One region of the Kitasatospora sp. NBC_01302 genome, then DNA from elsewhere that is predicted to be linked to it. Evidence: predicted binding sites of a transcription regulator. Region 1 holds the regulator's gene; the other holds the start of a gene.
The links. Region 1 encodes HspR, which represses chaperone genes until heat shock. Its sites were predicted from a motif close to TTGAGNNNNNNNNNCTCAA; they were not measured.
Positions count from the first base shown of each region.

Region 2: lon (endopeptidase La) is a predicted target of HspR. The motif match lies at 951-969, and genes of this name have one in related genera.

Region 1 is NZ_CP108404.1:4,669,894-4,680,490, forward strand. It holds gene OG294_RS20150 ((Fe-S)-binding protein) at 1-1,217, opposite strand, end outside; gene dnaK (molecular chaperone DnaK) at 1,556-3,403, shown strand; gene grpE (nucleotide exchange factor GrpE) at 3,400-4,011, shown strand; gene dnaJ (molecular chaperone DnaJ) at 4,171-5,319, shown strand; gene OG294_RS20170 (heat shock protein transcriptional repressor HspR) at 5,326-5,847, shown strand; gene OG294_RS20175 (TrmB family transcriptional regulator) at 5,970-7,019, shown strand; gene OG294_RS20180 (hypothetical protein) at 7,829-8,461, shown strand; gene OG294_RS20185 (LuxR family transcriptional regulator) at 8,508-9,488, opposite strand; gene OG294_RS20190 (LuxR family transcriptional regulator) at 9,494-10,444, opposite strand; gene OG294_RS20195 (LuxR C-terminal-related transcriptional regulator) at 10,495-10,597, opposite strand, start outside.
Region 2 is NZ_CP108404.1:5,859,884-5,870,480, reverse strand. It holds gene lon (endopeptidase La) at 1-928, opposite strand, end outside; gene OG294_RS25765 (rhomboid-like protein) at 1,069-1,935, opposite strand; gene OG294_RS25760 (response regulator transcription factor) at 2,475-3,206, shown strand; gene OG294_RS25755 (sensor histidine kinase) at 3,270-4,400, shown strand; gene OG294_RS25750 (multifunctional oxoglutarate decarboxylase/oxoglutarate dehydrogenase thiamine pyrophosphate-binding subunit/dihydrolipoyllysine-residue succinyltransferase subunit) at 4,808-8,566, shown strand; gene OG294_RS25745 (DUF6104 family protein) at 8,688-8,870, shown strand; gene OG294_RS25740 (DUF4097 family beta strand repeat-containing protein) at 9,079-9,993, shown strand; gene OG294_RS25735 (PadR family transcriptional regulator) at 9,990-10,597, shown strand, end outside.

The DNA of each region.
Region 1 (10,597 bases):
TCGATGTCCACCGGGCACTGCTCGACACAGGCACCGCAGGTGGTGCAGGACCACAGCACGTCGGGGTCGATCACCCCGTTCTCCTCGGCGGTGCCGATCAGCGGACGCTCCGCCTCGGCCAGCGCCGCCGCCGGCACGTCCTTCAACTGCTCCGCGGTCGCCTTCTCGTTGCCCTCGGCATCCTTGCCGCCGCCGGCCAGCAGGTACGGCGCCTTGGCGTAGGTGTGCTCGCGCAGGCTCATGATCAGCAGCTTCGGCGACAGCGGCTTGCCGGTGTTCCAGGCCGGGCACTGCGACTGGCAGCGGCCGCACTCGGTGCAGGTGGAGAAGTCGAGGATGCCCTTCCAGGAGAAGTGCTCGACCTGCGAGACGCCGAAGACGGCGTCCTCGGCCGGGTCCTCGAAGTCGATCGGGGCGCCGCCGCTGGTCATCGGGCGCAGCGCGCCGAGCGCGACCCCGCCGTCCGCCTCGCGCTTGAAGAAGATGTTGAAGAACGCCAGGAAGCGGTGCCAGGCCACACCCATCGAGGGGTTGAGGCCGATGGTGGCCGCCCAGCCGAAGGAGATGCAGATCTTCAGCGTGGCGAAGAGGTAGATCAGGTTGACCAGGGTGCCGTGCGACAGGCCGTGGAAGGCGGCGACCAGCGGGTACGAGACCAGGTAGCGCACCTCGTACGAGCCGACGCCCGCCATCGCGCCCTCGAGGCCGCGCAGCGTCAGGATGCAGATGCCGATGCCGAGGATCACGTACTCGACGAAGAACGCCTGCCAGGCGATCGAGCCGGCGAACCGCGACTTGCGCCCGGCCCGCGAGGGCAGGCTCAGCAACCGGATCACGATCAGGACCAGGATCCCGAGCGTGGTGAAGGTGCCGACCAGCTCGGTGAAGAGCTCGTACGGCAGCCAGCCGCCGAGCACCGGCAGCACGAACTCGGCGTCGAAGACCTGGCAGAGCGCGGTGAGCAGGGTCAGGCCCAGGGTCAGGAAGCCGACCGCGACGAACCAGTGCGCGACGCCGACCACGCCCCAGCGGTTCATCCGGGTGTGGCCGAGGAACTCCACGCCCACCGTCTTGGCCCGCTGGACCGGCTGCCCGGTGCGGGTGTCGTCCGGCTGGCCGGTCTTGACGACGTGGTAGATCTGCATGCCCGCACGGGTGGCGAGCGCGATGCCGATCACAGTGGTGATCAGCGAGATGACGATCGCTGCTAGCTGCATCGGCTCTCCGTCTCCTGCGGGTGCGAGGGGCGATGTCGAAAAGGGGCAAGGGGGTACGGCTCTCCCCACCCGGCAGTGTACTCGCCGGTAACTTAATCCAGGGATCGGGGCGGACACTACCGCGCGTTAACGCTGGTTCAGAAGATGCGCAAGGTATGGCGGCGATCACGCCGGGCGATGCTCACCCCTCCGGGCGACGGCGCGGCCCCTGCTCACCGCGAGCGGGAGATAAGCGCGCAATAAAGTTGAGTCAGGTCAGCTCATGGCTGTTGACGCCCCCGAAACCGTCGGGCATGCTTGAGTGCGTACAGCTCAACTTCTTCCTGGAGGTATCTACGATGGCACGCGCGGTCGGTATCGACCTCGGCACGACGAACTCGGTCGTCAGTGTTCTCGAAGGCGGTGAGCCCACCGTCATCACCAACGCCGAGGGCGCCCGGACCACGCCGTCCGTCGTCGCCTTCGCCAAGAACGGCGAGGTGCTGGTCGGCGAGGTCGCCAAGCGCCAGGCGGTCACCAACGTCGACCGCACCATCCGCTCGGTCAAGCGCCACATGGGCACCGGGTGGAAGATCAACCTGGACGGCAAGGACTTCAACCCCCAGCAGATCAGCGCCTTCATCCTGCAGAAGCTGAAGCGGGACGCCGAGGCGTACCTGGGCGAGACGGTCACCGACGCCGTCATCACCGTCCCGGCCTACTTCTCCGACTCGGAGCGCCAGGCCACCAAGGAGGCCGGTGAGATCGCGGGTCTGAACGTCCTGCGCATCGTCAACGAGCCCACCGCGGCCGCCCTGGCCTACGGCCTGGACAAGGACGACCAGACCATCCTCGTCTTCGACCTCGGTGGCGGCACCTTCGACGTCTCGCTGCTGGAGATCGGCGACGGCGTCGTCGAGGTCAAGGCCACCAACGGTGACAACCACCTCGGTGGTGACGACTGGGACCAGAAGGTCGTCGACCACCTGGTGAAGACCTTCCAGGCCGGCCACGGCGTGGACCTCTCCAAGGACAAGATGGCGCTGCAGCGCCTGCGCGAGGCGGCCGAGAAGGCCAAGATCGAGCTGTCCTCGTCCTCCGAGACCTCGATCAACCTCCCCTACATCACGGCCTCCGCCGAGGGTCCGCTGCACCTGGACGAGAAGCTCACCCGGGCCCAGTTCCAGCAGCTGACCGCGGACCTGCTGGAGCGCTGCAAGGTCCCGTTCCACAACGTGATCAAGGACGCGGGCATCAACCTGTCCGAGATCGACCACGTCGTCCTGGTCGGTGGCTCGACCCGTATGCCGGCCGTCGCCGAGCTGGTCAAGGAGCTGACCGGCGGCAAGGACGCCAACAAGGGCGTCAACCCGGACGAGGTCGTGGCCATCGGTGCCGCGCTGCAGGCCGGTGTGCTGAAGGGCGAGGTCAAGGACGTCCTGCTGCTCGACGTCACCCCGCTGTCGCTTGGTATCGAGACCAAGGGCGGCATCATGACCAAGCTGATCGAGCGCAACACCACGATCCCGACCAAGCGCTCGGAGATCTTCACCACCGCCGAGGACAACCAGCCCTCCGTGCAGATCCAGGTCTACCAGGGCGAGCGCGAGATCGCGGCGTACAACAAGAAGCTCGGCATGTTCGAGCTGACCGGCCTGCCGCCGGCCCCGCGCGGCCTGCCGCAGATCGAGGTCACCTTCGACATCGACGCCAACGGCATCATGCACGTCGGTGCCAAGGACCTCGGCACCGGCAAGGAGCAGCGGATGACCGTCACCGGCGGCTCGGCGCTGCCGAAGGACGACATCGAGCGCATGATGCGCGAGGCCGAGCAGTACGCGGAGGAGGACCACAAGCGCCGCGAGTCGGTGGAGACCCGCAACCAGGGCGAGCAGCTCGTCTACTCGACCGAGAAGTTCATCGCGGACAACACCGACAAGCTCCCGGCCGACGTCAAGACCGAGGTCGAGACGGCGATCGGCGAGCTCAAGGAGGCCCTGAAGGGCGAGGACATCGCGGCCATCCGCGAGGCCACCGAGAAGGTCTCCACCACCGCCCAGAAGCTCGGCCAGGCGCTCTACGCCAACGCCGACGCTGCCGGTGCGGCCGGTGCCGCGGGCGGCGCCGACGCCGGTGCCAAGCCCGAGGACGACGTGGTCGACGCCGAGATCATCGACGACGAGAAGCCCAAGGGTGGTGCCGCATGACGGAGAAGGCGCAGGGCGTGGAGCCCGGCGACGACTCCAGCGCCGACCAGGCCGACCTGCCGACCACCGAGGAGGCGCCGGCCGACGCCGAGGCCTCGGACGGGCTGGCCACCGCCAAGCGCGAGCTGGCCGAGCGCACCGCTGACCTCCAGCGGCTGCAGGCCGAGTACCAGAACTACCGCAAGCGGGTCGAGCGCGACCGGCTGACGGTCCGCGAGATCGCGGTCTCCAACATCCTGGAGACCCTGATCCCGGTGCTGGACGACATCGGCCGGGCCCGTGAGCACGGTGAGGTGACCGGTGGCTTCAAGTCGGTCTCCGACAACCTGGAGACCGTCGTCGCCAAGCTGGGCCTGCAGCAGTTCGGCAAGGAGGGCGAGCCCTTCGACCCGAACCTGCACGAGGCACTGATGCACAGCTACTCCTCGGACGTCACCGAGGACACCTGTGTCCAGGTCCTGCAGCCCGGCTACCGGATCGGCGAGCGGATCATCCGCCCGGCGATGGTGGCCGTCGCCGAGCCGCAGCCGGGCGCTCCGTCCGGTGGCGGCAGCTCCGCCACCGGCTCGGACACAGCCCCCGAGGCTGACGGTGCGGGCGACAACTGACACGCTGTGCGCTGCGGGGTCTCCCGTCACCTCTGGTGACGGGCGGCTCCGCAGCGCCGTATCGACCCGCAGCGCCGTTCCGGCCCACGGCACCGCTCCGGCCGGCAGCGCCATAGCGACCGGCACCGTATCGACCCACCCCGGGAGGTGGCAGCAGCCATGAGCACGAAGGACTACGTGGAGAAGGACTACTACAAGGTCCTCGGTGTGCCCAAGGACGCCACCACCGCGGAGATCAAGAAGACCTACCGCAAGCTCGCCCGCGAGTTCCACCCGGACGCCAACAAGGGCGACGCCAAGGCCGAGGACCGCTTCAAGGACATCTCCGAGGCCTACGACGTGCTCTCCGACGAGAAGCGCCGCAAGGAGTACGACGAGGCCCGCAGCCTCTTCGGCGCCGGCGGGATGCGCTCGGGCGGCCCCGGCGGCAACGGCTACAGCTTCGACTTCGGCGACCTGTTCACCGGCGCGCAGTCCGGCGGCAGCGGCGGCATCGGCGACGTCTTCGGCGGCCTGTTCAACCGCGGCGGCCGCCAGGCCCAGCCGCGCCGCGGCGCGGACGTCGAGACCGAGGTCACGCTCAGCTTCGAGGAGGCGGTGGACGGCGCCACCGTTCCGCTGCGGATGACCAGCCAGGCCGCCTGCCGGGTCTGCTCCGGCACCGGCGCCAAGGCCGGCACCACCCCCCGGGTCTGCCCGACCTGCGTCGGCGCCGGCACCGTCAGCCGTGGCCAGGGCGCCTTCGCGCTCTCCGACCCGTGCCGCGACTGCAAGGGCCGCGGCATGATCGTCGACGACCCCTGCACGGAGTGCCACGGCAGCGGCCGGGCCAGCTCGGCCCGCACCATGCAGGTGCGCATCCCCGCCGGGGTACAGGACGCCCAGAAGATCCGGCTCAAGGGCAAGGGCGCCCAGGGCGAGCGCGGCGGCCAGCCCGGCGACCTCTTCGTCACCGTGCACGTCAGCTCCCACCCGGTGTTCGGGCGCAAGGCCGACAACCTGACCGTGACGGTGCCCGTCTCCTTCCCCGAGGCCGCGCTCGGCGGCACCATCGACGTACCGACCCTGAACGGCCCGGCCGTGAAGCTGCGGCTGCCGGCCGGCAGTGCCAACGGCCTGACCCTGCGGGCCCGCGGCAAGGGTGCCACCCGCAAGGACGGCACCCGGGGCGACCTGCTGGTCACCGTCGAGGTGACCGTTCCTCAGGAGACCAGCGGCGAGGCCCTGAACGCTCTGGAGCAGTACCGCGACGCCACCGCATCCGAGGACCCGCGTGCCGCCCTCTTCAAGGCGGCGGAGGGAGCGTGACCTGACATGCGTGATTCCGACAAGAGAGCCGATGCCATCGGCGTGGGCCTGGGCGAGGGCCTCCCCGGCGGCCCCGGCCCCCGCCCGCGCCGGGCCGCCCCGCCCGGTGCGCAGTACGTGCTCACCGAGGAGACCCCGGTCTACGTGATCTCGGTGGCCGCGGAGCTGTCCGGCCTGCACCCGCAGACCCTGCGGCAGTACGACCGGCTCGGCCTGGTCTGCCCCGATCGGACCGGCGGCGGCGGCCGGCGCTACTCGGCCCGGGACATCCAGCAGCTGCGCGAGGTGCAGCGGCTCTCCCAGGACGAGGGCATCAACCTGGCCGGGATCAAGCGGATCATCGAACTGGAGAACCAGGTCGCCGCCCTGCAGTCGCGGGTCGCCGAACTGGCCACCGCCGTGGAGGGTGCCGGTGCCGCCCTCCAGGCCCGCGAGGCCGCGGTGCACGCCTCGTACCGGCGGGACCTGGTGCCCTACCAGCCGGCGCAGCAGTCCAGCGCGCTGGTGGTCTGGCGGCCCCGGCGGTAAGTGAGCTGCGCTCAGGTAACCGGCACCCCACCCTTGCGGTGGGGTGCCAACCTATGGCCGAAGTGCGTAGAGTTGCTGCCCGATGAGCGTTCGCTGAGTGTCCGGGAAGGGGGAGCTTGAGGATGCGTTCGCACGGCAACGGCACCCGGCCCGAAGCAACCAGTGAACACAGCGAGTTCATTTCTGCCGAGGCCAAGTCCCTCTATCTCCGGGTGGTCGCGGCCGGCGGCAGCTTGGAAGTGGACGATCCGACGCTGGATAGTGCCAAGAACGAGCTGGCCGGACTGGGTCTATTGGTTCTGAGCCAAGGAAAGCCCGAGATCGCGAGCGTCACCGACCCGAATCGTCTGGCCAGCCAGCTCAGTTCCGCGTGGCAGAAGCAAGCGCTGGGCCTGCTTTCCCAAGCGGTCGCGGTTCCGGTGGCCATGCAGGAGCTCGGCCATGCCTATCAGTCGCTTGAGCGGCCATTCCACCCGGGCGGCTCCGTCGAGCACATCCATGGGCTCGTCGAGATCAACCAGCGGCTTGAGGCGCTCTCCGAGAGCGTGGAATCGGAGCTTCTCACCGCTCAGCCGGGTGGCAGCCGCCGCCAGTCGCTGCTGCAGCTCAAGGGGACCCTGGAGGACGACCTCTCACGGCTACAGCGCGGCGTGGCCCGGCGGATCATCTACCACCCCAGCGCTCGCTACTCCGCACCCACCAGACAGTACGTCGAGGAGATGACGGAAGCCGGTGCCGAGGTCAGGACGTTGGAGGAACCGTTCACCCGGCTCTTCGTCTTCGACCGGCGCATCGCGGTGATCCCCTTCCAGGGCACCACCCAGGAAGCCGCCTTCATCAGCGACCCGGCGATCGTCGGCTATCTGCTCGACTCCTTCGAGCGGCTCTGGGAGCGGGCAAGCCCCTTCCTCGGCGCCACCGAGGTCCCGCCCGAGGTGATATCCCGCCTGCGCGGCAACATCCTGCGCATGATGACCCAGGGCCTCGGCCACCGGGTCATAGCACGCAACCTTGGGATCAGCGAGCGGACACTGGCCCGGCACATCGCCGACTTCCGCGAGGAGTACAACTCGGAGACGCTCTTCCAGCTCGGCTGGCGGATGGCCCTCAACTCTCCCGAGATCCTCTACGAGGACGCAGACGAGGACGGGCACCCGGAGAAGGACGTCTGACCGGGTTCCAGACGAGCGCACCCGGCTCCGCCGTGCCGTCCGGCCGCCCCGGGCGAGGTTCGGCTGCATCCATGGCGCGCAATGGCGACGCCGGCGCGACCACTCAGTCCCAGCGGATGTCGCTCGGTGCGCTGGCGGGCGACGAGACCCCAACGACGTCCCAGCGGATGTCGGCGGCCTGCACAACAACAGCGTGGGTGGATCCGTTGCCGTGTTGCGCAGCTGAGCTGGAGTTGGGTCCGGACAGTAGGGCCGAAGTGCCGACAACTGCCACTAGAGCCCCACCCGCAATGGAACCAGCGACAAGCGCGCGTATCACAGACCGGGTTGCACGGCGCATGTGGTGACTCCTTGTCATGAACCTGATAAACATTGTCTGCCCGGCTCTGGTGCTTCCATTGGCCGGTTTGGGACGGTCAATGCATTATCAAAGCCATTGATATGACCCGAGGCAAGGCTCAGGCATCACTCTGCGGCTGTCATAGTTCTGCCAGGCAGAAAGATGCCAGCCCTCGGACGGTGCGGCGAGGTCGACCTGGCAGCGGGATGGTGTCATCCAAGCGCCAGACAGCGAGATGACATACCGGCCCTGTGGACTGCAACCGGCCCAAGCGGAGACGATCAATAGCAGCAGATCTGACGCAACGTCTCCCGGCCCAGGCGAGCTGCAAAGATTTCAACAATCCCTTCCAGGACGACCGAATCGCTGCAATCACTGCGCCTGTGCCACGACTAGTGGTCCTCCCAGTTCCACCGGCCAGAACACCACAGCTGGCCGGGTTCACCTCATCTCCCCCGGAGCCATCGCCATGAGTGAGCCCTACATGCGCCAGCACGCAGCCCAGGCCCCCGAAGGCCGTCGGGCCCGTGTCTTCCTCGCCGCGCCGCTCATGCGGCTGACCGGGCCGGCCGACAGCGTCGTGACGCTGGCCAGCCGGACCCGGCTGACCGCACTGCGCAGTTCCCTGCTGCACAGCGGTGCCGCTGTCTTCAGCGCGCACCACAGTGACGCCTGGACAGTGGAAGGCCGGTCACCGGAGCCCCGCGTGCCCTCGGACTTCCGCGCCATGCAGACCGCCGACCTGGTCTTCGCCTACGTCGGCTCGCCGCTGTCGGCCGGGGTCTCGCTGGAGCTCGGCTGGGGCTCCGCGCTGCGCAAGCCGATCGTGCTGCTGGTGGACGAGGCGATCACGCACAACCCGCTGATCGCCACCATCGAGCAGGTCGCCCCGGTCCTTCCGCTGGTCTTCGACGACACCTGGTCGCAGGAGAGCCTGCGGCACATCGTGGAGACCGCCCTCGACTGGGCCGGCATGGCGCTCTCGCTGCGCGAGGGCTTCTGGACCGCACCCGGCGAGCAGTTCAAGCCGACCACCGCGCCGCGCCTGTCGCACGCCGACCAGTACGGCGCCTGGCCGAGCAGCGGCGCGGCCACCGGCTGACCGCCCAGGGTCCACACGGTCCGCCGACGGCGGCGGCGGACTGCGGTCAGCCCTGGTTGTCCGACTGCGCGTCGGCCCGCATCAGCCAGCCCAGCTGGAAGAGGGTCTCGGCGTCGTACCTCTCGCGCAACGCGGCGATCTGCGCCGCCACCGTGCGCTCGCTCAACCCCACCCGCTTGGCGATCGCGCCCTGCGTCAGGCCCCGCGCCAGCAGCGCCGCCAGCGGCTCCTCGGCCTCCTCGGCGGGCGCCTCCCAGCGGACCCGCTCGGCGCGGGCCCAGTCCCGCTCGAAGCCGGACACCACCACATCGACCAGCACCGGATCCTCGATGAACGTGGCTTCCTGCTCCCCCTGGTAGCCGGCGATCACGGCCACCCTGCGGTCGAAGACCACCACCCGCCGGAAGTCCTCGTCCAGCACCCGGACCCGGCCGCCCAGCCCGGTGACGCTGGCCGCGTAGTTCGCGGTGGCCCGGTCCCGACGACTGCCGGGCTGGTAGATGACGCGCTGAGCGATGCCGCGCTGCGACAGGTCACGCGCAGCGGCGAGCGCCGACGGCAGCACTCGAGCGGGGCGGCGACCACCGGGCTGCATCATCAGGACCTCCCGGGTGCACTCCAGCGCCAGCTCCTGCAGCCGTTGCTGAATCTGCTCGGTCACGTTCAGATGCCGCGTCACGCTGCGGGCAGCCGCAGGCTGGGTGGCCTGATCATAGGCCCAGGTTAGTTCGTCGAACCTCCTCGACAGTTCGTCCGCGCGGAACAGCAACTCGATCCCGGTGCCCCGCAGTTCGACACTCAGCCGGCTCCCGGCGCTGCGCGGGCTCACCACGGTCCAGAAGGCGGAGTCCGGTTGCGTCGGCTGCTCCTTCACCAAGCCGGCTTCCCGCAGCCGGACCAGCGCCGCGAGGTCGTCCGGTGGCACGTCGGCGAGCTGGAAGAGCCCACCGCCCTCCAGCAGCCGCAGGTACAGCGCCCGTGCCGGGCCGTCCGGCAGCCGGGCGCCCTCCTCCGCACCCTCGAACACCGGCGTCACCTCCCCGGCTCACCCGTCGCGCCGCCCGCCGCGGCTCCCATCAGCCAGCCCAGCTGGAAGAGGGTCCCGGCGTCGTACTCCTCGCGCAGCGCGGCGATCTGCGCCGCCACCGTGCGCTCGCTCAGGCCCAGCCGCTTCGCGATCGCGCCCTGCGTCAGGCCCTGTGCGAGCAAAGCGGCCAAGGGTCCCTCGGTGCCGGTGGGCGGCTCCCACCGGACCCGCTCGGCGCGGGCCCAGTCCCGCTCGAAGCCGGACACCATCAGGTCCACCAGCACCGGGTCCTCGATGAACGAGGCCGAGCGGAAGTCCCCGGCGCCGTCGATCACCGCAACGGTCCGGTCGAGGATCAGCGTCCGCAGGAACGGTTCGTCCAGCACCCGGATCCGAGCGCCCAGCCCCGTGGCATAGGCCGCGTAGGCGGCGGTACCCGGATCGGTGCGCGCACCCGGCTGGTAGATCGTCCGCATCTCGATGCCGCGCTCGCGCCACTCGCGGGCCGAGGTATGGGCGTACGGCAGGATCTCCGCCGGCCGCGCACCACCGGGCTGCATCATCAGCATCTCCCGTTCGCACTCCGCGGCGAGATCCTCCAGCCACTGTTGGATGCGCGCATGATCGCTCACGTGTCGGATGACCTTGCTGTCAGTTGCGGACCGCAGCGCCTCGTCGTAGGCCCTCGCCAGATCGGCGAGCACGCTCGGCGCCTCGTCCGCCTGGGCCAGCAGAGCGACACCGGCGGTGCGCAGCTCACTGCTGAGCCGGACGGCGGCCGCTCGGGGGTTCACCAGCCAGCACACGCCGCCGGGCTTCATGGCCGCGAGGCCGGCGGACACCAACCGCTCGAACGCCGGGAGCAGGTCCTGCGCGACCTCGCCGATCGGAAACAGCCCGCCCTTCGCGAGCAGCGCCAGGTACAGCTCCCGCGCCTCGGCATCCGGTACGGACACCACGGCGTCCCCCGCGCCGCCTGCGTCCCCCGCGTCCCCGGGCACCGCCGTCACCGTCCCGGCTCGCCCTTCGCGTCGCCTGCTGCGGCCCGCATCAGCCAGCCCAGCTGGTAGAGCGTCTGGGCGTCGTAGAGCTCGCGCAGCCGTGAGATG
Region 2 (10,597 bases), 1.2 Mb from region 1:
CGTTGCGCTTGTTCCAGGGCAGCTCCAGGACGGTGTCCAGCCAGGTGCGGATCCAGCTGCCCTCGGGCGACTGGTCGCTGGAGCGCTCCAGCTTGTCGACCTCCTTGAGGGCCGCCTCGCGGACCTTCTCGGGCAGGTCGGCGGCCTCCACCCGGGCGCGGTAGTCGCCCTCCTCGTCGGCGGCCTCGCCGTTCAGCTCGGCCAGCTCCTTGCGCACGGCCTCCAGCTGGCGGCGGAGCAGGAACTCCTTCTGCTGCTTGGCCACGCCCTCCTCGACGTCCTTGCGGATGGTGTCGTTGACCTCCTCCTCGGCGAGGTGGTCGCGCAGCAGCTGCAGGGCGAACTCCAGCCGGGCCACCTGGTCGGCCTCCAGCAGCACCTTGAGCTTCTGCTCGGCGGTGGCGAAGGGGGCGTAGCCGATGTTGTCGGCCAGCTCGCCGACGCCCTCGATGCCGGCCACCCGGTCGACGATCTGCCAGGCGCCGCGCTTGCGCAGCCACTGGGTGGAGACGGCCTTGTACTCCTTCACCAGCTCGGCGGCCCGGCCGCCCACCGGGATCCCGACCGAGGACTCCTTGAACGGCGTGGTCTCCACCCAGAGCGCGGCGCCGGGCCCGGTGGTGCCGGCCCCGATCCGCACCCGGCGGACCGCGCGGACCAGCGCGGCCGGCTCGCCGTCGGCCAGTCGGCCGACCTGCTCGACGGTGGCCAGCGAACCCACCGCCGCGTACGAACCGTCCAGCCGCGGCACCAGCAGCACCTGCGGCTTGCCGCCGTCCACCGACGCCCGCGCGGCGGCCCGGGCGGCCTCCACGGCGGCGCGCACCTCGGTGTCCTTGAGGTCCAGCGGCACCACCATGCCGGGCAGCACCACCTCGTCGTCGAGCGGCAGCACGGGCAGGGTGAGCGAAGCGGACGTCGATGCCATGATCTCTCCCCAGTCAGTGAACTTGAGTCGACATGACTAAGGCTTCGGGAGAGCTGGATGTTCCCGGGACTTTGTTCGCTCTGAGCGATGAAGGAAGACCGGGGGAAGAAGACCGGGAAGGGGCGGCGCCGACCGGTCGGTCAGGCCGACTGGTCGGGCAGCGCGAGCCGGCGCGGCGCCCAGCGCGACAGCCAGCGCGCCATCCCGCCGCGCCCGCCGCCGGAACGCGGCGGCGGTGTGCGGCGCAGCACGCCCCCGAGCGCCATCCCGACCAGCAGCGCGGTCGGATGCCCGATCCCGGTGACCAGGTCGGGGCTGGAGAGGACCTGGTGGCCGACCAGCAGCAGCGCCCCGGCCACCGCCAGGTAGCGCCCGCGCGGCGGCAGCAACCCGGCCATCGCGCCCAGGCTGGCCAGCACGCCGTAGCTGACGCCGATGTCCAGCTCGTCCAGCATGCTCGGCCCGACCTTGCCGGTGGCCACCGCGATCGCCACCACCAGCTGGGAGAGCAGGGTGCCGACCACGTGCCCGGCGGCGAAGACCCCGGCCGCGCGCAGCGAGCCGACCCGCCGCTCCAGCGGGGCGACGGTGAAGGCGAAGGCCCACAGATAGGGCATCCAGGCCGGCCCGGCCACCCAGAGCCCGCTCATCAGCAGCGAGCGCAGAGGGGTGTGCAGCAGGTGGTGGCCGTCGGTGCTGGACATGGTCTGCAACTGGTGCACCAGGTCCGGGCTGGCCGCCTGGGCGAAGACGGTGGTGCCGGCCAGCACCACCAGGTAGCCGACGGCGAAGGGGTTGCGCCGCGGGGTGGGCAGCCGTTCCAGCACCCACTGCAGCGGAACCTCGCGCAGCCCGAACCGCAGGCAGGCCAGCGGTGCGACGGGCAGCCGACGGCCGCCCGGGCGGCCCGCCGCCCATGCCCGCGCCGGTGCCGCGGGGGCCGGCGATGCCGCCGGGACCGGGCCCGTCGGCGCACCCGCCGACGCACCGAACGACGCGTCCGCCATGGCGCCTCCGTCCCTCACTGCCGATGTACCCGGCGGACCGTGCCACGGCCGCACCCGGTGCGCCCGAACGCTCGCTGCGCGTGCACACCGTGCCATCGTTGGCTGAATTCGTCCACGGTACGACGTACGTCTGAGAGTCCGCTGAGGATCTGCCTGCCGTCCCCGTTACGGCAGTTCAGGAGTTGGTACGGACCAAAGCCGACCGCCCCCCGCGCCGGGACCACCTGCAGGGTTCCCGCATACACACCGTTACGGTGAGGCGACATGGACGGGTAAGGTAGCGGCCCGTACCGGGTCCCCGGGGCGCGTGTGACGGCCCGCGGACCGGAAATCCGCGGACCACCTGCCGGTGCTCGCCGGGTGTCCGTACGCTGCGAGGTGTGCGCGCCCGGACCGGCGGTCAGGCCGCGGTCCACCCGTGCTTGGCGGAGCCGGGGTGCCAGAACCGGTACCGGAAAAATCGACGGAACAAGACTACGAGCGGTGCCCGCCATTCCCACAGGTGGCGGCCCGCAGGCCCTGGGGGCGGTGGCGTGACCGTGACAGAGATTCAACAGGACACCAGCACGAGCGGTGTGATTGCCCAGCGACGCGTCTTGGTGGTGGAGGACGAACCCACCATCGCCGAGTCCATCGCTGCCCGGCTGGGCGCGGAGGGCTTCAAGGTCGCCGTGGCCCACGACGGCCCGGGCGCGGTGGACGGCTTCCACACCTGGCAGCCGGACCTCGTGGTGCTCGACATCATGCTGCCCGGCTTCGACGGGCTCGAGGTCTGCCGCCGGATCCAGGCCCAGCGGCCGGTGCCGGTGCTGATGCTGACCGCCCGCGACGACGAGACCGACCTGCTGGTGGGCCTCGGTGTGGGCGCCGACGACTACATGACCAAGCCGTTCTCGATGCGCGAACTCGCCGCCCGGGTCAACGTGCTGCTGCGCCGCGTCGAGCGCGCCCAGCAGGCGGCCAGAACTCCGGCGCTCGGCAGCCTGCGGTTCGGCGAGCTGGAGATCGACCACGTGCAGCGCCGGGTCCGGCTCGCCTCCGGCGACGTGCACCTGACGCCGACCGAGTTCGACCTGCTGGCCTGCCTGGCCGCCCAGCCGCGCGCGGTGCTGACCCGCGAGCAGTTGCTGGCCGAGGTCTGGGACTGGACCGACGCCTCCGGCACCCGGACCGTGGACAGCCACGTCAAGGCGCTGCGCCGGAAGATCGGCGCCACCTGGATCCGCACCGTGCACGGCGTGGGCTACGCCCTCGAGGCACCGGTCGGCTGAGCCGGGCGCGGTACCAGCTGCGGGGGCCACGGGGGCGCACGGGAGTACGGGGACCAAGCACCGATGAACACCTCACCACGGGCTCACGACGAGCCCGACCGGACGCCGCCCTCGGCGCGGCTGCCGGGACGCGTGGCCGCGCGGATCTGGCGGGAGATCCGGCCGTTCGACCCGCTGCGCTCGATCAAGGGCAAACTCGCCCTGCTGGTCATCGTGTCGGTGATGGTCGCCACCGGCCTGGTGGTGATCGCGATCCGCTCGGAGACCCAGATCCGGGTGATCATGGCCTTCTCCATGATCGCCTCGCTGCTCTTCATGCAGCTGCTGGCGCACACCCTGACCGCCCCGCTGCGCGAGATGACCGCGGCGGCGCGCGCGATGGCCGGCGGCGACTACAGCCGCCGGGTGACGACCGGCTCCCGCGACGAGATCGGCGAACTGGCGGTGACCTTCAACAAGATGGCCGCCGACCTGGAGGCCTCCGACCGCCACCGGCGCGAGCTGGTGGCCAACGTCTCGCACGAGCTGCGCACGCCGATCGCGGCGCTGCGCGCGGTGCTGGAGAACATGGTGGACGGCGTGGTGCCGCCCGAACCGGGCACCCTGGGCGCCGCGCTGGAACAGACCGAGCGGCTCGGCCGCCTGGTCTCCCACCTGTTGGACCTGTCCAAGCTGGACGACGGCGTGGTGCCGTTGGACGCCCGCGAGTTCGAGGTCGCGCCGTTCCTGGCCGGCGTCCTGCGCGGGCTCACGGTGGACGGTGCGACGGCGGGCGGCGCATGGAGCCGGCGCGACGACGTGCAGTTGCGCCTGGACGTCCAGCCGCAGGGCCTGACCGGACTGGCCGACCCGGAGCGGCTGCACCAGGTGGTGGCGAACCTGGTGGACAACGCCTGCAAGCACTCCCCCGCCGGCGGCACCGTGACGGTGCGGGCCCGGGCGGGCGAGGCACCGCTGGCCCTGCTCCTCGAGGTGGAGGACCAGGGCCCCGGCATACCCGCCGCGGACCGCACCCGGGTCTTCGACCGGTTCAGCCGCGCGGGCACCGCGACCGCGCAGGGCCCCGGCAGCGACGGCGGCACCGGCCTGGGCCTGGCCATCGCCCGCTGGGCGGTGGACCTGCACGGCGGACGGATCGAGGTGGCGGACGGCTCGCGCGGCTGCCTGATCCAGGTCGCCCTGCCCGGCGGCTGAGCCCGCTCCGCCCGGCCGTCCGCCCGCCGTCCGCCCGCCGTCCGCCCGATTGAACGTCCGGGTGAACGACGGGTGAACCGGCACACCGGACCACCACGTCCTGTCCACGTCGGCCAGCTTTGTCACAAAATTGGGACAATCTGGTAGTCGACAGCCTCAGATCGGCCATATCTGGTCGGCCAGGGGCAACTTTGTCCGGTTTGATACCGTTTAATCCGGTGATCAAGAGCGCCCGTTTCCCCGCTCGACCACGTGGCTAACGTCTTTTTCCAGCCAATGTGGCCGACGGCACTGTGATCTGGACGACGCCGACCCCCCGGGGACTGCGCGAGGACTGGTCAGGGGCGTAGCCTTAATCCCCGCTGTCCAAACATCCCAAAAGGAAGCGGAAGAGGGCGGTTGCCGCCGTGTCGCCACAGTCCCCTGAAACCCCCAACAGCTCGGCAAGCTCCACAGGCTTCGGCCCCAATGAGTGGCTCGTCGACGAGATCTACCAGCAGTACCTCCAGGATCCCAACTCGGTCGACCGAGCCTGGTGGGACTTTTTCGCCGACTACAAGCCCGGTACCGAGGTGACCCCAGTGACCCAGGCCGCGACCCAGGCCGGCCCCACGCCGACCGCCGTTGCCGCCCCTGCCCCTGCTGCGACCGCTGCTGCGGGAGCTCCTGCCCCCGCCGCCGCCCCGGTGGCCGCCGCGGCTGCGGCGCCCGCCGCAGCCGCGCCGCTGGCAGCCGCTCCCGCAGCGCCGCCGGCTCCGAAGGCAGCCGCCGCGCCCGCCGCCCCCGTGGCGGAGATGAGCGCCGGCCCCGAGCTGGTCCCGCTGCGCGGTCCGGCCAAGGCCGTGGCCACCAACATGGACGCCTCGCTCGAGGTGCCGACGGCCACCAGCGTGCGCGCCGTGCCGGCCAAGCTGTTGATCGACAACCGCATCGTGATCAACAACCACCTGCAGCGCGCCCGCGGCGGCAAGGTCTCCTTCACCCATCTGATCGGCTACGCGCTGGTGCAGGCCCTGAAGGCGACCCCGGGCATGAACCACAGCTACGCGGTCAAGGACGGCAAGTCCTACCTGGTCAAGCCGGAGCACGTGAACCTGGGCCTGGCCATCGACCTGGTCAAGCCCAACGGTGACCGCCAGCTGGTCGTCGCGGCCATCAAGAAGGCCGAGACGCTGGACTTCTTCGGCTTCTGGCAGGCCTACGAGGACATCGTCCGCCGGGCCCGCGCCAACAAGCTGACGATGGACGACTTCACTGGCGTCACCGTCTCGCTGACCAACCCCGGCGGCATCGGCACCGTGCACTCGGTCCCGCGCCTGATGCAGGGGCAGGGCACCATCCTCGGTGTCGGCGCCATGGAGTACCCGGCCGAGTTCCAGGGCTCCAACCCGGACACGCTGGCCCGCCTGGGCGTCTCCAAGATCATGACGCTCACCTCGACCTACGACCACCGGGTCATCCAGGGTGCGGCGTCCGGCGAGTTCCTGCGCTCGATCCACCAGCTGCTGCTGGGCGAGCACGGGTTCTACGACGAGGTCTTCGAGTCGCTGCGGATCCCGTACGAGCCGGTCCGCTGGGCCACCGACGTCGCCACCACGCACGAGGACGACGTCAACAAGACCGCCCGCGTGATGGAGCTCATCCACTCCTACCGGGTCCGCGGCCACCTGATGGCCGACACCGACCCGCTGGAGTACAAGCAGCGCAAGCACCCCGACCTGGACGTCGTGGAGCACGGGCTGACCCTGTGGGACCTGGAGCGCGAGTTCGCGGTCGGCGGCTTCGGCGGCCAGAAGATCATGAAGCTGCGCGACATCCTCGGGCTGCTGCGCAACTCGTACTGCCGCACCGTCGGCATCGAGTACATGCACATCCAGGACCCCAAGCAGCGCAAGTGGATCCAGGAGCGGGTCGAGAAGCCGTACACCAAGCCGGAGCGCGAGGAGCAGCTGCGCATCCTGCGCCGGCTGAACTCGGCGGAGGCCTTCGAGACCTTCCTGCAGACCAAGTACGTCGGCCAGAAGCGCTTCTCGCTGGAGGGCGGCGAGTCGCTGATCCCGCTGCTCGACGCGACCATCGACGCCGCCGCCGAGCACCGCCTGGACGAGGCCGTCATCGGCATGGCCCACCGCGGCCGCCTGAACGTGCTGGCCAACATCGTCGGCAAGCCGTACGGCAAGATCTTCGGCGAGTTCGAGGGCAACCTGGACCCGAAGTCGATGCACGGCTCCGGCGACGTGAAGTACCACCTGGGCTCCGAGGGCACCTTCACCGGCCTGGACGGCGAGACCATCAAGGTCTCGCTGGCCGCCAACCCCTCGCACCTGGAGACGGTCGACCCGATCGTCGAGGGCATCGTCCGCGCCAAGCAGGACGTCCTGGACCAGGGCGGCACCACCTACCCGGTGCTGCCGATCCAGATCCACGGCGACGCGGCCTTCGCGGGCCAGGGCGTGGTCGCGGAGACCCTGAACATGTCGCAGCTGCGCGGCTACCGCACCGGCGGCACGATCCACCTGGTGGTCAACAACCAGGTCGGCTTCACCGCCGCCCCGGCCTCCAGCCGCTCCTCGATGTACTGCACCGACGTGGCCCGGATGATCGAGGCCCCGATCTTCCACGTCAACGGCGACGACCCGGAGGCCGTGGTCCGCGTGGCGCGGCTCGCCTTCGAGTTCCGCCAGGCGTTCCACAAGGACGTCGTGATCGACCTCATCTGCTACCGCCGCCGCGGTCACAACGAGGCCGACAACCCGTCGTTCACCCAGCCGCTGATGTACGACCTGATCGACAAGAAGCGCTCGGTGCGCAAGCTCTACACCGAGGGCCTGATCGGTCGCGGCGACATCACCATGGAAGAGGCGGAGCAGGCGCTCCAGGACTTCCAGGGCCAGCTGGAGAAGGTCTTCGCCGAGGTCCGCGACGCGGCCGGGGCGCAGCCCGAGGCGGCCGGCGCCCGTCCGGTGGCCGACTTCCCGGTCAGCATCCAGACCGGCATCTCCCAGGAGATGGTCAAGCGGATCGCCGCCTCGCAGGTCAACCTGCCCGAGTGGCTGACCGTGCACCCGCGCCTGCTGCCGCAGCTGCAGCGCCGGGCCGCCTCGATCGAGGACGGCACGATCGACTGGGCCACCGGTGAGTGCCTGGCCATCGGCTCGCTGCTGATGGAGGGCCACCCGGTCCGCCTGGCCGGCCAGGACAGCCGCCGCGGCACCTTCGGCCAGCGCCACGCGGTGCTGATCGACCGGGTCACCGGCGAGGACTACACCCCGCTGCTGTACCTGACCGAGGACCAGGCCCGCTTCACCGTCTACGACAGCCTGCTGTCGGAGTACGCGGCGATGGGCTTCGAGTACGGCTACTCGCTGACCCGGCCCAACTCGCTGGTGATGTGGGAGGCGCAGTTCGGCGACTTCGTCAACGGCGCGCAGACCGTGGTCGACGAGTACATCGCCTCGGCCGAGCAGAAGTGGGGCCAGCACTCCGGCGTCACCCTGCTGCTGCCGCACGGCTACGAGGGCCAGGGGCCGGACCACTCGTCCGCGCGTCCCGAGCGCTTCCTGCAGCTGTGCGCGCAGAACAACATGACGGTCGCGATGCCCACCTCGCCGTCGAACTACTTCCACCTGCTGCGCTGGCAGGTGCACAACCCGCACCACAAGCCGCTGGTCGTCTTCACCCCGAAGTCGATGCTGCGTCTGAAGGCCGCGGCCTCCTCGGCGGAGGAGTTCACCTCCGGCTCGTTCCGCCCGGTGATCGGCGACTCCACGGTCGACCCGAAGAACGTGCGCAAGGTGGTCATCACCGCGGGCAAGTTCTACTACGACCTGGAGGCGGCCCGCACCGAGCGCGGCGTCACCGACACCGCGATCGTCCGGGTCGAGCGCCTCTACCCGCTGCCGATCGCCGAGCTCCAGGAGGAGCTGGCCCGGTACGGCGAGGACGTCCAGTTCATCTGGGCCCAGGAGGAGCCGGCCAACCAGGGTGCCTGGCCGTTCATCGCGATGAACCTGGTCGACCACCTGGACGTCGTGGTCGGCCGCAAGGCCGGCGCCGCCCGCCTGCGCCGGGTGGCCCGCAGCGCCTCCTCGGCTCCGGCCGTGGGCTCGGCCAAGCGGCACGCCGCCGAGCAGCAGGCGCTGATCGAAGAGGTCTTCAGCCTCTGACGCCTGCTCCATCGAGCTGATGAGCAGTGGGTCGGGCCCGGTCTCCACGGAGACCGGGCCCGACCGTTTGGAACCCGTCGACCGTTTGAACCCGTTCTACGCTGAATCCGGAGAGCACACCGTGTACTTCACCGACCGCGGCATCGAGGAGCTGGAGAGCCGGCGCGGCGAGGAGGAGGTCAGCTTCGAGTGGCTGGCCGAGCGCCTGCGCGAGTTCGTGGACCTCAACCCCGACTTCGAGGTCCCCGTCGAGCGGCTGGCCACCTGGCTGGCCCGGCTGGACGACGACGAGGACGAGGACTGACGGCCACCGCGACAGCGGCGGGGAGCAGTGCAGCAGGGCCCGGCAAGCAACCGCTTGCCGGGCCCTGCTGCGTTCTCGGCACGAGGAAGTGCTTGACTTCCCCGCCACGCGATATATCGTGTTACTTGGAAGACGCGATACATCGCGACTCGCCGGATCGTCGCCCCTCCAGGGTACGACGGCGGCCGCCGGACGGGAGGACGAAGAGATGAGCCAGTGGACAGTCAGCGGGCCTGACCGGATCACCATCGACGAGACGGTCAGCGCACTGCACGTGCGGATCATCGGCGGAGCGGTCAACGTGGTCGCGGCCGAGGGCCCGGCCCGACTGGAGGTCACCGAGCTGGAGGGCGAGCCGCTCGAGGTCACCCTGGTGGACGGCGTGCTGACGGTGACCTACCCCAACCTCAACTGGGCCGACTTCAGCGACAAGCTCAAGTCCGTCGAGGCGGTCAAGGGCCTGCTCGGTTCGCTGCGCCGCAAGCGCCGCGCCGTGGTCTCGCTGACCGTCCCGGCCGAGGCCGCGGTCAAGGTCGGCACGGTCACCGCCGAGGCCACCGTCTCCGGAGTCCGGAGCGGCACCAGCGTCTACGGGGTGGCCGGCGGCATCACGCTGGTCGGCCTGGACGGCCAGGTCAGCGCCAAGAGCGTCTCCGGCGACGTGGACGCCCAGTCGGTCACCGGCGAGTTGACGGTCAACACCGTCTCCGGCGAACTGACCGTCATCGCCAGCACGCCCGACACGCTGCACGCCAACACGGTCGGCGGCGCGGTGACGCTGGACCTGGCGGGCACCGGGCCGGCCACCGTGAAGATCAACACCGTCAGCGGGGACGTCGCGGTCCGGCTGCCGCAGCCGGCCGACACCACGGTCGAGGCGGGCAGCACCAACGGCCAGTTCTCCAGCGCCTTCGACGAGCTGACGGTGGGTGGCAGCTGGGGGGCCAAGAGGCTCAGCGGCAAGCTCGGCGCCGGCACCGGCAAGCTGCAGGTCTCGACCGTCTCGGGGGCGATCTCGGTGCTGCGTCGCACGGAGACCGAGGACGAGGCGCCCAGCCTGGTCAAGGAACTGACCACCGCTGAGAGCGCCGACAAGGCCCCCGAGGACGGTGACCAGGGATGAGCAGCGTCTTCGGACACGGCCGGCTCCGGCTCTACCTGCTGAAGCTGCTGGAGGAGTCGCCCCGGCACGGCTACGAGGTGATCCGCCTGTTGGAGGAGCGCTTCCACGGCCTCTACGCGCCCTCGGCCGGCACCGTCTACCCGCGGCTGGCCAAGCTGGAGCAGGAGGGGCTGGTGGAGCACAGCACCGAGGGCGGCCGCAAGGTCTACCGGATCACCGACGTCGGCCGGGCCGAGCTGACCGAGCGCCAGGAGGACCTCGCGGAGCTGGAGGTGGAGATCAGCGACTCGGTCTCCCAGCTGGCCGGGGCGATCCGCGAGGACGTCCGGGACTCCGCGAAGGACCTGCGCGAGGAGCTGCGCAACGCCGCCCGCTCGGCCCGGCAGGCCGGCGCCGCCCCGGCGGCCGGCGCCGAGGCCGGTGAGGGTGCCTCGGGCGCCTGGTCCGAGCGGCTGCTGGGCGACCCGGCCGGCTGGCAGCGCACCAAGGAGGAGTTCGCCGAGTTCAAGGCCCAGGCCAAGAAGGCCAAGGAGCAGGAGCGGGCCGCCAAGGAGCAGGCCAAGAAGGCCAAGGAGGAGGCCCGCAAGGCCCGCGAGCAGTCGCA